DNA from 3 places in the Paenibacillus sp. FSL L8-0470 genome. Region 1 is predicted to be linked to each of the others. Evidence: riboswitches for the same ligand, from Rfam matches in the RefSeq annotation. Region 1 holds a riboswitch; each other region holds the start of a gene.
The links. A riboswitch is a leader RNA that binds a small molecule or an ion and turns the genes downstream of it on or off. The one in region 1 is predicted to bind cyclic di-AMP.

Region 1 (3,277 bases):
CGATCAGACGGATAAACCGGACAAAAGAAGCGATCATCCATCGATTGTTATAGTCATCCGGTGTCTGATAAAAGCTGAAAAAGCTCGCCGGCAAAATCAGAGCTGTAGGGTCCCCATCCAGCAGTATAGCCACATATCCATCCAGCAAATAAGCTGAGGTATGGTCCGGACGCTCCGTATTGATTAGTTGTGGAAATATGGAGAAGGAGTTATCCTCCGTTAATTCCTGAATAAAGCCAGTGGAGATTATCCAATCGAGCGAAATTTTCTTTATCCTTGATTCTACAATTTTTATCAATTCTGGGTTGGCCATATTCTCCATATAGACTAAGCCTACCTGCTTGGGGGCGAATTTCCCAAGTGTGAAGTAGCGGACAATAAGGTTTGGGGAGGCGATTTGTTTCCGAATCAGGTATAAGTTAACCTTCATCTGTTCAATAAAACCGTTGTGAGGTCCCCGAATAACCCCTTCATTCTCAGGTTCGCTAATGCTTCGTTCATATTTGGCAGGAGTGAAGAGGACATAAAATTCAGACATTCCTTCTAAAAAATAAAGACAGCTTCCTTCAAGAAGTCCCTGAATGCCTTGGTTTAGTTCTGTTTCCAAACTGAAACTAAGTGTTGTGAAAAGCTCAGAAAGGTCTTTGTCCTGATTACGGCTAAAAGGAACAATCACGTTCCGTTCAATCAATTCCGTGTCAGTGAGGGACTCCAGATAAAAGACCAACCCTTCCCTTCCCTGAAAGGATAAGCTTCTTTTTTTGAGGTCACTTGTATAGAATAGTGCTGCTTCGATATAATCGGAGTTTTGATCTACAGAAGGAGATGAGGTCTGAGTTTGGTTAGTCATTATAAGGCGCTCAACTTTCGATTAGTTTTGCGGTTAACGTTCCCGAATGATTTGCAGAATATTCCTGACGGGAACTTTAATGTGCGATATAGAAGAATATTGGGGATGATGTTGAGCCAGCAGACGTTTCTGTTTTGTTTTCCTAAGGACATGAAGTGGAGCAAAAATGAGCAAATCATCGATCGCTTAAGAGTAATACCATAGAATGCGCATTCATTCGCGAAGTGGTGGCATTTTGGGCTTCATTTGCCATCCGCAACGTTTTACATTAAATGGTCACAGGCGTAAGATTCAAATCAACAACCGAATGTAATATAACTGTTCTCAAATGGCTGAATTCCGATAATGGGAACGGGGGAACCAATGGTGAATGTGGCTTTTGCTCAGATAGCTGCCGCTCACTTGGGGTGAATCCTTGCTGCGTGCTGAAAAGCCGCTTCTTACAAGGTAGGGCAATCTCGCTGCCCGAATCCGTCAGCTAACCCCGTAAGCCTCGAAGAGAGAGGATGAGCGCCATGATCGATTAACCGACCACGGAGAGCCCTGACGCTTCTGTGGTCTTTTTGCTGCGCATGCAGAAAGGGAAAACGATCTATATGAGAGTTTAGAAATCTTATAACAACGAAATTCAGAGTGATTAGGCACTATCTAAAATCCTTTAAAGGGGGGGATTGGTATCGTTACTGTATTTATCGTGTGCTTCTGGGTTGGATTGCTGCTTCTCCTTAGCGGCGGATTTCATGGGCATGGCCTGGCCGGTCATCTGCATGTGGGAGGTGGCGATGCTGGTGGTCCGGGCTTTGTGCCCATACTCCCTCTAATGGTGTTTGTCACGGTCTGGGGCGGCAGTGGTTATGTGCTTACCCGGTTCAGCGGAATGAATATACTTGCAGTGGTGCTGATCTGCACCGGGGTTGCCTTGCTGCTGGGCTGTCTGATATATGCGGTGCTGGCCCGGGTGATGACTCGGTATGACAGTAGCATGAATAAAATGGATTATGAGCAGGCGGGACAACTCGGGTACATCAGCATTTCTGCAGGGGATGGAGCAGTGGGAGAGATGAAATACGTGCTGCATGGAACGATGCGTTCCATTGGAGTACGGGCAGAAACCGGCCAGCAGCTCGCCAAGGGTGACAGGGTGATTATTTTGAAGGTGGATAAAGGATTAGCGGTAGTCACCCTCTTCGAGAGGGAAAACGAACAATTATAACTAACGGGGAGTGTCGAACCAAATGGTTATTCTTTATTTAATCTCGGCAATTGTTGTTGTTATCCTGCTGGCTTTGTTCAGTATCGTGAACGCTTATAAAAAGGTTCCGCCCAATCAGGCGATGATTGTATTCGGCCTCGGCGGAAAAAGAGTGGTTCAGGGCGGCGGGACGTTCGTCATTCCCGGCTTCCAGAACAATAAGACCATCTCTATGATGCTGATGAGCTTCGATGTCATCCCAGCGCAGGCAATGTTCTCCCGGCAGGGCATCAAGCTCAACCTGGAGGCGGTAGCCCAGATTAAGATTAAAAGCGATCCTACCGCTATACTTACTGCCAGTGAGCAGTTTATCGACAGGCCGGAAGAGGACCGTGAGACGATTATCCTGCATTCGGTGGAAGGCCATTTGCGCGGCTTGATCGGACAATTAACGGTAGAATCCATTCTAAAGACACCTGACGAAATCAACAGCAAGATGCGGGAGACCTGCTCGGAAGACCTCGACAAGATGGGGCTTGAGGTAGTCAGCTTCACCATTAAGAAAATTACTGACGACAAAGGGTATATCGACAATATGGGGGTTCCGGAAATTGAGCGCATCCGCCGCGATGCCAGCATCGCCAAGGCGGAAGCAGAACGCGACATTCAGATCAAACAAGCCGAGGCGGAGAAGGAATCCGCCATTGCCAAAGCCAATGCACATCAGGCTACCATTGAAGCTGGAACCGCAGCCCGCGCCAAGGAATCTCTGTTCGAGAAGGATTTGAACATTAAGCAGGCAGACTTTAAGCTGGAAACTGAAGTGAAAAAAGCACAGGCGGATCTTGCGTACGAATTGCAGCAGAACAAAATTAAGCAGTCGCTGGTTACCGAACAGGTCAAGATTACGCAGATGGAAGCGGAGGCCAATAGGACCGTCCGGGAAATCGAAGTTGAGCTGAGACAGAAGGAGCTGGAGGCCACGGTGATCAAGCCTGCTGAGGCGGAGAACCAGGCTACGATCATGAGAGCGGAAGCGGCTAAGCAGCGGAAAATTCTTGAGGCTGAAGCAGAGGCGGCCACAATGACCAAACGGGGGCTGGCAACAGCGGAAGCAGAACTGGCGAAGGGAAAAGCCAACGCGGAAAATGTTCAGCTGGCCGGAGCAGCGGAAGCGGGGGCACTGGAGAAGAAAGCTGAAGCGTACAAACAGTTCACGCAAGCCGCCCTTATAG
Region 2 (3,277 bases), 1.0 Mb from region 1:
AATCTGTTCATCTGTTTCCACGTTCAACACCGTTTCGAATTCCCCGGCAAAAGATGCCTCCGCCGAATCTTCACTTAAAGCCGAAGATCTGACAGCAAATCGTGCATTCTTATGTATCATGCGGATTTTCTGCAACCTGGCTGCACTTTCAGTCCAAGCCTCTTCCTTTAATTTATCGCTTTCAAAGGCCGAAGGAAAGACAACAAATCCCTCCGGCACAGGATATCCCGCCTGAAGCATTCTGGAGAGCATCGCTCCCTTACCTCCTGCTTCGACATATTGCTCCGGGCTTAGCTCGGCGAATCCTCGGATCATCTGTCCCATATCCAATTGCTCCTTTTGATATATTTGAAACTTTATTTAATTTGATATTTAGTTTCATTTAATACTTTATTCCACTATTGTATTAAACGTCAAGCTTTACTTCATCTATCTAGGGCGTGTCTTCAAACCGCTTCCCCGTCAAAACCTGCTGCTGTATGCCCTAAGGAATCATGGGTACAGTGCCATTTTCTGATCACACGCGGAGAAAGGCGTTTCGCCACCAGGTAGTTTTTTCGGTGGAGGCTTACGTCTCGGTGTTTCAAAGACTTCACTCTTCTTTCGAAGGCTTGTGTGTGCGACTGGAAAGTGTATTCTTGGCTCTGAGTACAAACGGACCGAGTTGCACTTATTTGGGGCTTTTATCCTGTTACAGGAGGAACGGACTCCAGCGCAGTTATTTCTCCCTGATGGACGTTTTTAAAGAGAATGCAGAGCAGTAAGGTCGCCTGGGTCCGCAAAAGAGAATAAACAGGGATTTTACTCTCCAGAGCTCTTCCAATTTGAAGACATGCTCTAGTTGATTAATTCCGTCAACAAAAAGGGTGTTCTCAGCAGTTATGAAATGGCTGCTAAGAACACCCTCGTTTGGTGAACAGGATAAACATGAGCACTTGGTGCGAATACTCCGCGACCGGACCGTTGGTCCAATCACTGTGTTCCACACTTTTTTTGAACTTGTTTTGCAAAATATATCAATGGTTCCGATAGGTAATATCTAGCCCATCGAGATATTAACATTCCAGAAGGAGGTTGTCTTATTTCAAGTCATGAACAAGATCAGCCTTCGGAGCTGCAGGAACAACTCACCCTACTCAATTTTTTGCTGATTTGGCTTGGTCCTGTATCCCTTGCCGCGGGCAAGTTTAGCTTTGACTTTTCAAAACTTCCTGGGTTATACTTTACCTACGCTTAATTTCCAGCCTTTGGCAGGAAAGCGGGGGAACCAGTCTTTTGGGGCGAATCATTCACAGAATGTAGGGTACCATCTTACCCGAGTCCGTCAGCTAACCTCGTCAGTAGTGGATGGGTCTGCTTTTTTAGGTATATTCATAACCAGAGACCCTTGCTAAGGGTCTCTTTTTTGTATTCTCATGACCCTGCTGGCAGCAGTTTGGCTATCGACCTCAAGGCTCCCTTTTTTCTCACACTATGAGACCAAGGAGAGATGCAAGTGCAAAAGGTAAGGTACATAACGGATATCAACAAGGTTGCCATGCTGTCTGAAACGGAGAAAGAAAAGCTGAAGGAGATCACCGGCAAATTTGCCTTTCGGGTCAATGACTATTATCTGTCGCTGATCGACTGGGACGACCCGGGTGATCCGATCCGCAGGCTCGTCATTCCAAGTGAAGGTGAACTTGAGGAGTATGGCTGCTGGGATGCATCCGATGAGGGAATGAATTATGTAGTGCCGGGATGTCAGCACAAATACAGAACAACGGCCCTCCTGATTGTCTCCGAGGTGTGTGGAGCTTACTGCCGCTACTGCTTCCGCAAGCGCCTGTTCCGCAATGATGTGAAGGAAGCACAAACCGATGTGGCTCCTGGGCTGGAATACATCAGGAATCATCCAGAGATCAATAATGTGCTGCTTACCGGCGGAGACAGCCTGATTCTCTCTACCTCTAAGCTGCGCTTCATCATCGAAAGCCTGAGATCCATTGACCATGTGAAGATTATCCGGCTGGGCTCCAAAATTCCCGTATTTAATCCCATGCGCATTTATCAGGACGAAGAACTGCTGGAACTAATCCGTACCTATTCATCGGAGGACAAACGCATTTACGTCATGGCGCATATTAATCATCCCCGGGAAATTACGCCCGAAGCCAAACATGCATTCAGAGCACTCCATAATGCCGGGGCAATCGTGGTTAATCAGACGCCGGTGCTGAAAGGCATCAACGATGATGCGGCGGTACTCGGAGAACTGCTCGACCGGCTGTCCTGGGCCGGAGTCACTCCCTATTATTTCTTCGTGAACCGGCCCATTGCCGGCAACCGCGAGTTCGTTCTGCCGCTGGAGCGTGTCTACAACATTGTTGAGGAAGCCAAGGCCAGAACCTCAGGTCTGGGTAAAAGAGTCCGTCTATCCATGAGCCACTCCTCCGGTAAAATCGAGATACTGGCGATTGAAGACGGCAAGGCCTATCTGAAATACCATCAGTCCAGAGCGCAGGAGTACGGCAAATTCATGATCCTGGAATGTCCACCGGATGCGGAATGGTTCGATGATCTTCCCGGCAGCGAGAAGCACTGGACCCACCCTGCTTCCACTTCCCAGATCCCGCAGCTCCTATAAAAGCCAGCACAGTCCCCTTGTATCAGCATCGGGACTGTTTAGCGTGTTTACCGGCTATTCCATCCCCTGTGAGAACAGCTTGCTGATGAGCGCTCTCCGGCTGGAAACGCCGGTCTTAGAGAAGATGGATTTCAGGTGATCCTGTACGGTGTACGCAGAAATATGCAGCGACTCTGCCAGCTCCTTAGTGGATAATCCGCGGGAGAGCATCTCGGCCAGCTGCTTCTCCCTCGCGGTCAACTGGCAGGCATCGGCCAGCAGCCGGAAGATCTCCGAGGACTTGGCATAGACAAAAGCAACAGCCAGCTCCGTCTTCTTGCCGCTGCCTTCAAGCCTGCTGGCCGTAACTGTCAAGTATGCCCCATCCTCGACGCGCAGGCATAATTTCGCCTTCGAAGGCAACCCTCCTGGTTCCGTATTCTCACCAAGTGCCTGCAGGCATACTGCGTTGACCGGCCGGGGGAGAACACCGTGATCCAGCCGTTCCAGCTGCTGCAGACGGTTCAGCCAATATTGAGCCGCACTGTTCGCGCTGACCGGAAGCAGCTGGTCCGTCAGAATCATGATTCCACTGTCCTCCGGTGCGGTATCCATCCGTCCCAGAGGGGGCTCGGAGGCATAGCTGCGGAGTGCGCCGGCAATCAGCGGAAC
Region 3 (3,277 bases), 3.8 Mb from region 1:
GTTTTCTTCCTTGCTGGTTGGCCTGAGGGTAATCCTCCCTTCCACCTGTATATCTGCACTGTTCGGCGCCGGCGGCCTGCTTCTGCTGCTGCTCTCTGGAGTGACCGCACTTTTCTGTCCAGGCCTGCCCGCACTGCTGTTCCGGCAATTTTCACCGCTTCCCTCAACGCTGTTCAAAATGTGGAGCCTAGCGGGGCAGTATCACCTTTGGTGCAGTAAAACATTTCCACAATAATAACGCCAGTCCCTTGGCATAATAGAAGAGTCACTGCCCCAGATAAAGGGCGGGACTCTTCTTTTGGTTACAACGTGATTTAGGGTATTTGCAAAACTGTAAATCCTCTGGTACAATGATGCCTGTACCAGTAGTAACAACTTTGTAATCTTTTGAAACTAATTTGAAGCAAATGAATGTGCCTTTAAGCATTTAACCTTGTCGACACGTCACTGTTTCGGTGCATAAAACGCCAAATTCCCGGCACCGGGAAGTGGGGGAACCATATTTTGGGTGAATTGATCTCGCTTTAGAGGGGTCATAGGGGAACCTTCTACCGAATCCTTAAGCTAACCTCGCAGGCCTTGGAAGGAGTACATCTTTTGAAAAGTCATAATTTTAAGAAGAAATGCACCGCAGCAGCATTAGGGCTGGTGATGGTGTTCACGCTTGGAGCAGGGAGCGCTTTCGCCGACTCCAGAATGGATACGGTTATTACAAAAACACTCGGAACGACATATAAAACCGGGGGCACAAGCACTGCCGGCTTTGATTGTTCTGGATTCACCAAATATGTATTTAAGAACGTTGGCCTTACCTTGCCCCGCACTTCCAAAGCACAATTCAGCGTTGGAACCGCCGTATCACGGAGTAACCTCCGTTCAGGCGATCTGGTATTCTTCAATACCCTTGGCAATGGAGTCTCCCATGTCGGTATTTATGTCGGCAACGGAAAATTCGCCCAATCCTCTTCATCCCGTGGTGTAACTATCAGTTCAATGAGTCAATCCTATTGGGCCAACCGCTACGTTGGAGCCAAACGAGTAATGAGCACAACAGCTTACAAAGCTATCGCTTACGATTGACATCCCTCAGGAATTCCATCCTCCAATAAATAATTGTAACTTATAGAAATCCGGAAACTGATTATTGCCGTAATCATTTCCGGGTTTTTCCTTTTTGTCTTCCTTATTCTACCTTTTACACGTATTTGAGGCCTGTGAAACACCTTTTTACTAAAAATCCCAACAAATCTAAGTTAAAGCTTACTCAGCGTGTAAATATAAGACCTTTTTAGCAAAATCAACTCTTAAAAAGCGTAAATATTATGCATTAATATGTTTTAAGTGATTGCCAACTGGCGAAGTCTTTGTTACAATTATCGCAGTGAGTTTTTAGTAACATTTTTGTAATTATTCAATCGGGTTTTACAAAGGTTTTGTCATGTATTGGTTAACAAGCTAATCCTAATCAACAGTCATGCCGAGTTCCCTAACCATTAGGGAAACGGGGGAACCGATTTTGGGTGAATTGACCTCCTATTCACAGAGGGGTCATAGGGGACCTTCAACCGAACCCTTAAGCTAACCTCGTAGGCATTTGGAAGGGGTATTCACTTTTGAAGAAGAAGTTAGCAGCAGCAGTACTAAGCTTTTCCATTATGCTTACCATCGGAGCAGGAAGCGCTTTCGCGGATTCCAAAATGGATAAAGTCATCGACAAGACCATCGGAAGTAAATACGTATCCGGCGGTGTATCGACCAACGGCTTTGATTGCTCCGGATTTACAATGTACGTTTTTGATAAGATCGGTATCAATCTGCCACACCAATCCGGTTCCCAATACCAAATGGGTACCGCCATTTCCCGGGACGATCTGAGAGCGGGAGATCTTGTATTTTATAATACCAGCGGTAAAGGTGTATCCCATGTCGGCATTTATGTCGGTGAGGGCAAATTCGCACATGCTTCATCCTCCCGTGGTGTAACCATCAGCACGATGAGTGACAGCTACTACGTCAACCGTTACGTTGGCGCCAAACGGATCATGAGTACAGATGCTTACCAATCCGTTACTTCTGATTCCCAAGACAATGATGACGTGCAATAAGTTGTCGTAAAACGGGCACTCTTCCATGATTTTTGCCGAAATCTGGAGGGGGCCTGTTTTTTTTGTCTATAAAATTACTTACCCCTCTCAATATCCGCAAAACATAAATCTACCCAAATTTCCTCCATTTCATAAAATATTTTTACCACTTTGTCAAGTTTCCGCCTTTCAGGAAATTTCTGAGTCGAATCAGGCCAGTTATGGATATAATTAGGTATAGCTAGTGCTGTTGCTCCCTATGAAAGGAGGCCGGTGGCCTTATGATTAGCTCCCCCGTTACATTCCATGTGGTTCCCATGGAGATCAGCCATGCTGAAGACATCGCCGCATGGAATTACAAAGCGCCTTATAATATTTACGAATGGATGCCTTGGTCCCAAATGGAGGCGCTTGGCATTGAATTTGGCGATCCAGAGCTCCGCAGGGACCAGTATGTTTCCGTGGTCAACGAGCAAGGCATCCTTTGCGGCTTTGCGCAGTTGTTTCCGATGGAGGGTGTCGTCAGGCTGGGTATTGGAATGCGCCCCGAGCTTTGCGGACACGGTCTTGGCCACATTTTCATGGAAGCCATCGTTCAGGCCGCGCTAAAGCGGTATCCCGGGCGGGAGATTGATTTGGAAGTATTGACCTGGAACCAGCGGGCGATCCGAACATACCAAAAATGCGGCTTCACGATCACGGATACTTATGAACGCCTTACTCCAACCGGAAATAAGCCATTTTATTGCATGGTCTATGATAAACAACATAACGTTCCATTAAATTGAAAATTTTAGTGTTGAAATCGTCCACTTTTTTGACACAAATGCTATGATAACGCTTCACCATCCTATATAATGTAGGAAGCAGCTTACATGGAGGGGACGGATGAAGATGCAGAAATGGATCATGGGCGGTTTGTTTTTCGCAGCCTGTGCCTTTGCGGTAGTGCTCTTGTTCACATTGCCCGGCAAAGCAGAGGTAGCCGAAGAAAATAACCCGACGATGCCGCAAGTCACACTGGATGCCACCAGCGCCGAAGCGATTGTACAGGCAAGCTGCATTACCTGCCACGGTGATCAGCTACAGGGCGGTCTAGGCCCTAGTCTGCAGCAGGAAGGCGGCCAGCATAACGCAGAAGAAATCTACACCATTGTTACGAAGGGACGCGGCCAAATGCCGTCTTTCAAGGA

Region 2: linked by a shared signal. The riboswitch ahead of NST99_RS12825 (KamA family radical SAM protein) and the one ahead of NST99_RS17455 (hypothetical protein) in region 1 are both predicted to bind cyclic di-AMP.
Region 3: linked by a shared signal. The riboswitch ahead of NST99_RS00445 (C40 family peptidase) and the one ahead of NST99_RS17455 (hypothetical protein) in region 1 are both predicted to bind cyclic di-AMP.

What each region holds. Positions count from the first base shown of each region.
Region 1 covers NZ_JBBOZM010000001.1:3,871,869-3,875,145, forward strand. The annotation lists gene NST99_RS17450 (spore germination protein) at 1-850, opposite strand, end outside; cyclic di-AMP (ydaO/yuaA leader) riboswitch at 1,171-1,358, shown strand; gene NST99_RS17455 (hypothetical protein) at 1,545-2,063, shown strand; gene NST99_RS17460 (flotillin family protein) at 2,086-3,277, shown strand, end outside.
Region 2 covers NZ_JBBOZM010000001.1:2,856,933-2,860,209, reverse strand. The annotation lists gene NST99_RS12830 (PEP/pyruvate-binding domain-containing protein) at 1-324, opposite strand, end outside; cyclic di-AMP (ydaO/yuaA leader) riboswitch at 1,221-1,358, shown strand; gene NST99_RS12825 (KamA family radical SAM protein) at 1,490-2,626, shown strand; gene NST99_RS12820 (helix-turn-helix transcriptional regulator) at 2,681-3,277, opposite strand, start outside.
Region 3 covers NZ_JBBOZM010000001.1:84,414-87,690, reverse strand. The annotation lists gene NST99_RS00455 (hypothetical protein) at 1-235, shown strand, start outside; cyclic di-AMP (ydaO/yuaA leader) riboswitch at 456-594, shown strand; gene NST99_RS00450 (C40 family peptidase) at 652-1,080, shown strand; cyclic di-AMP (ydaO/yuaA leader) riboswitch at 1,466-1,608, shown strand; gene NST99_RS00445 (C40 family peptidase) at 1,614-2,105, shown strand; gene NST99_RS00440 (GNAT family N-acetyltransferase) at 2,366-2,872, shown strand; gene NST99_RS00435 (c-type cytochrome) at 2,979-3,277, shown strand, end outside.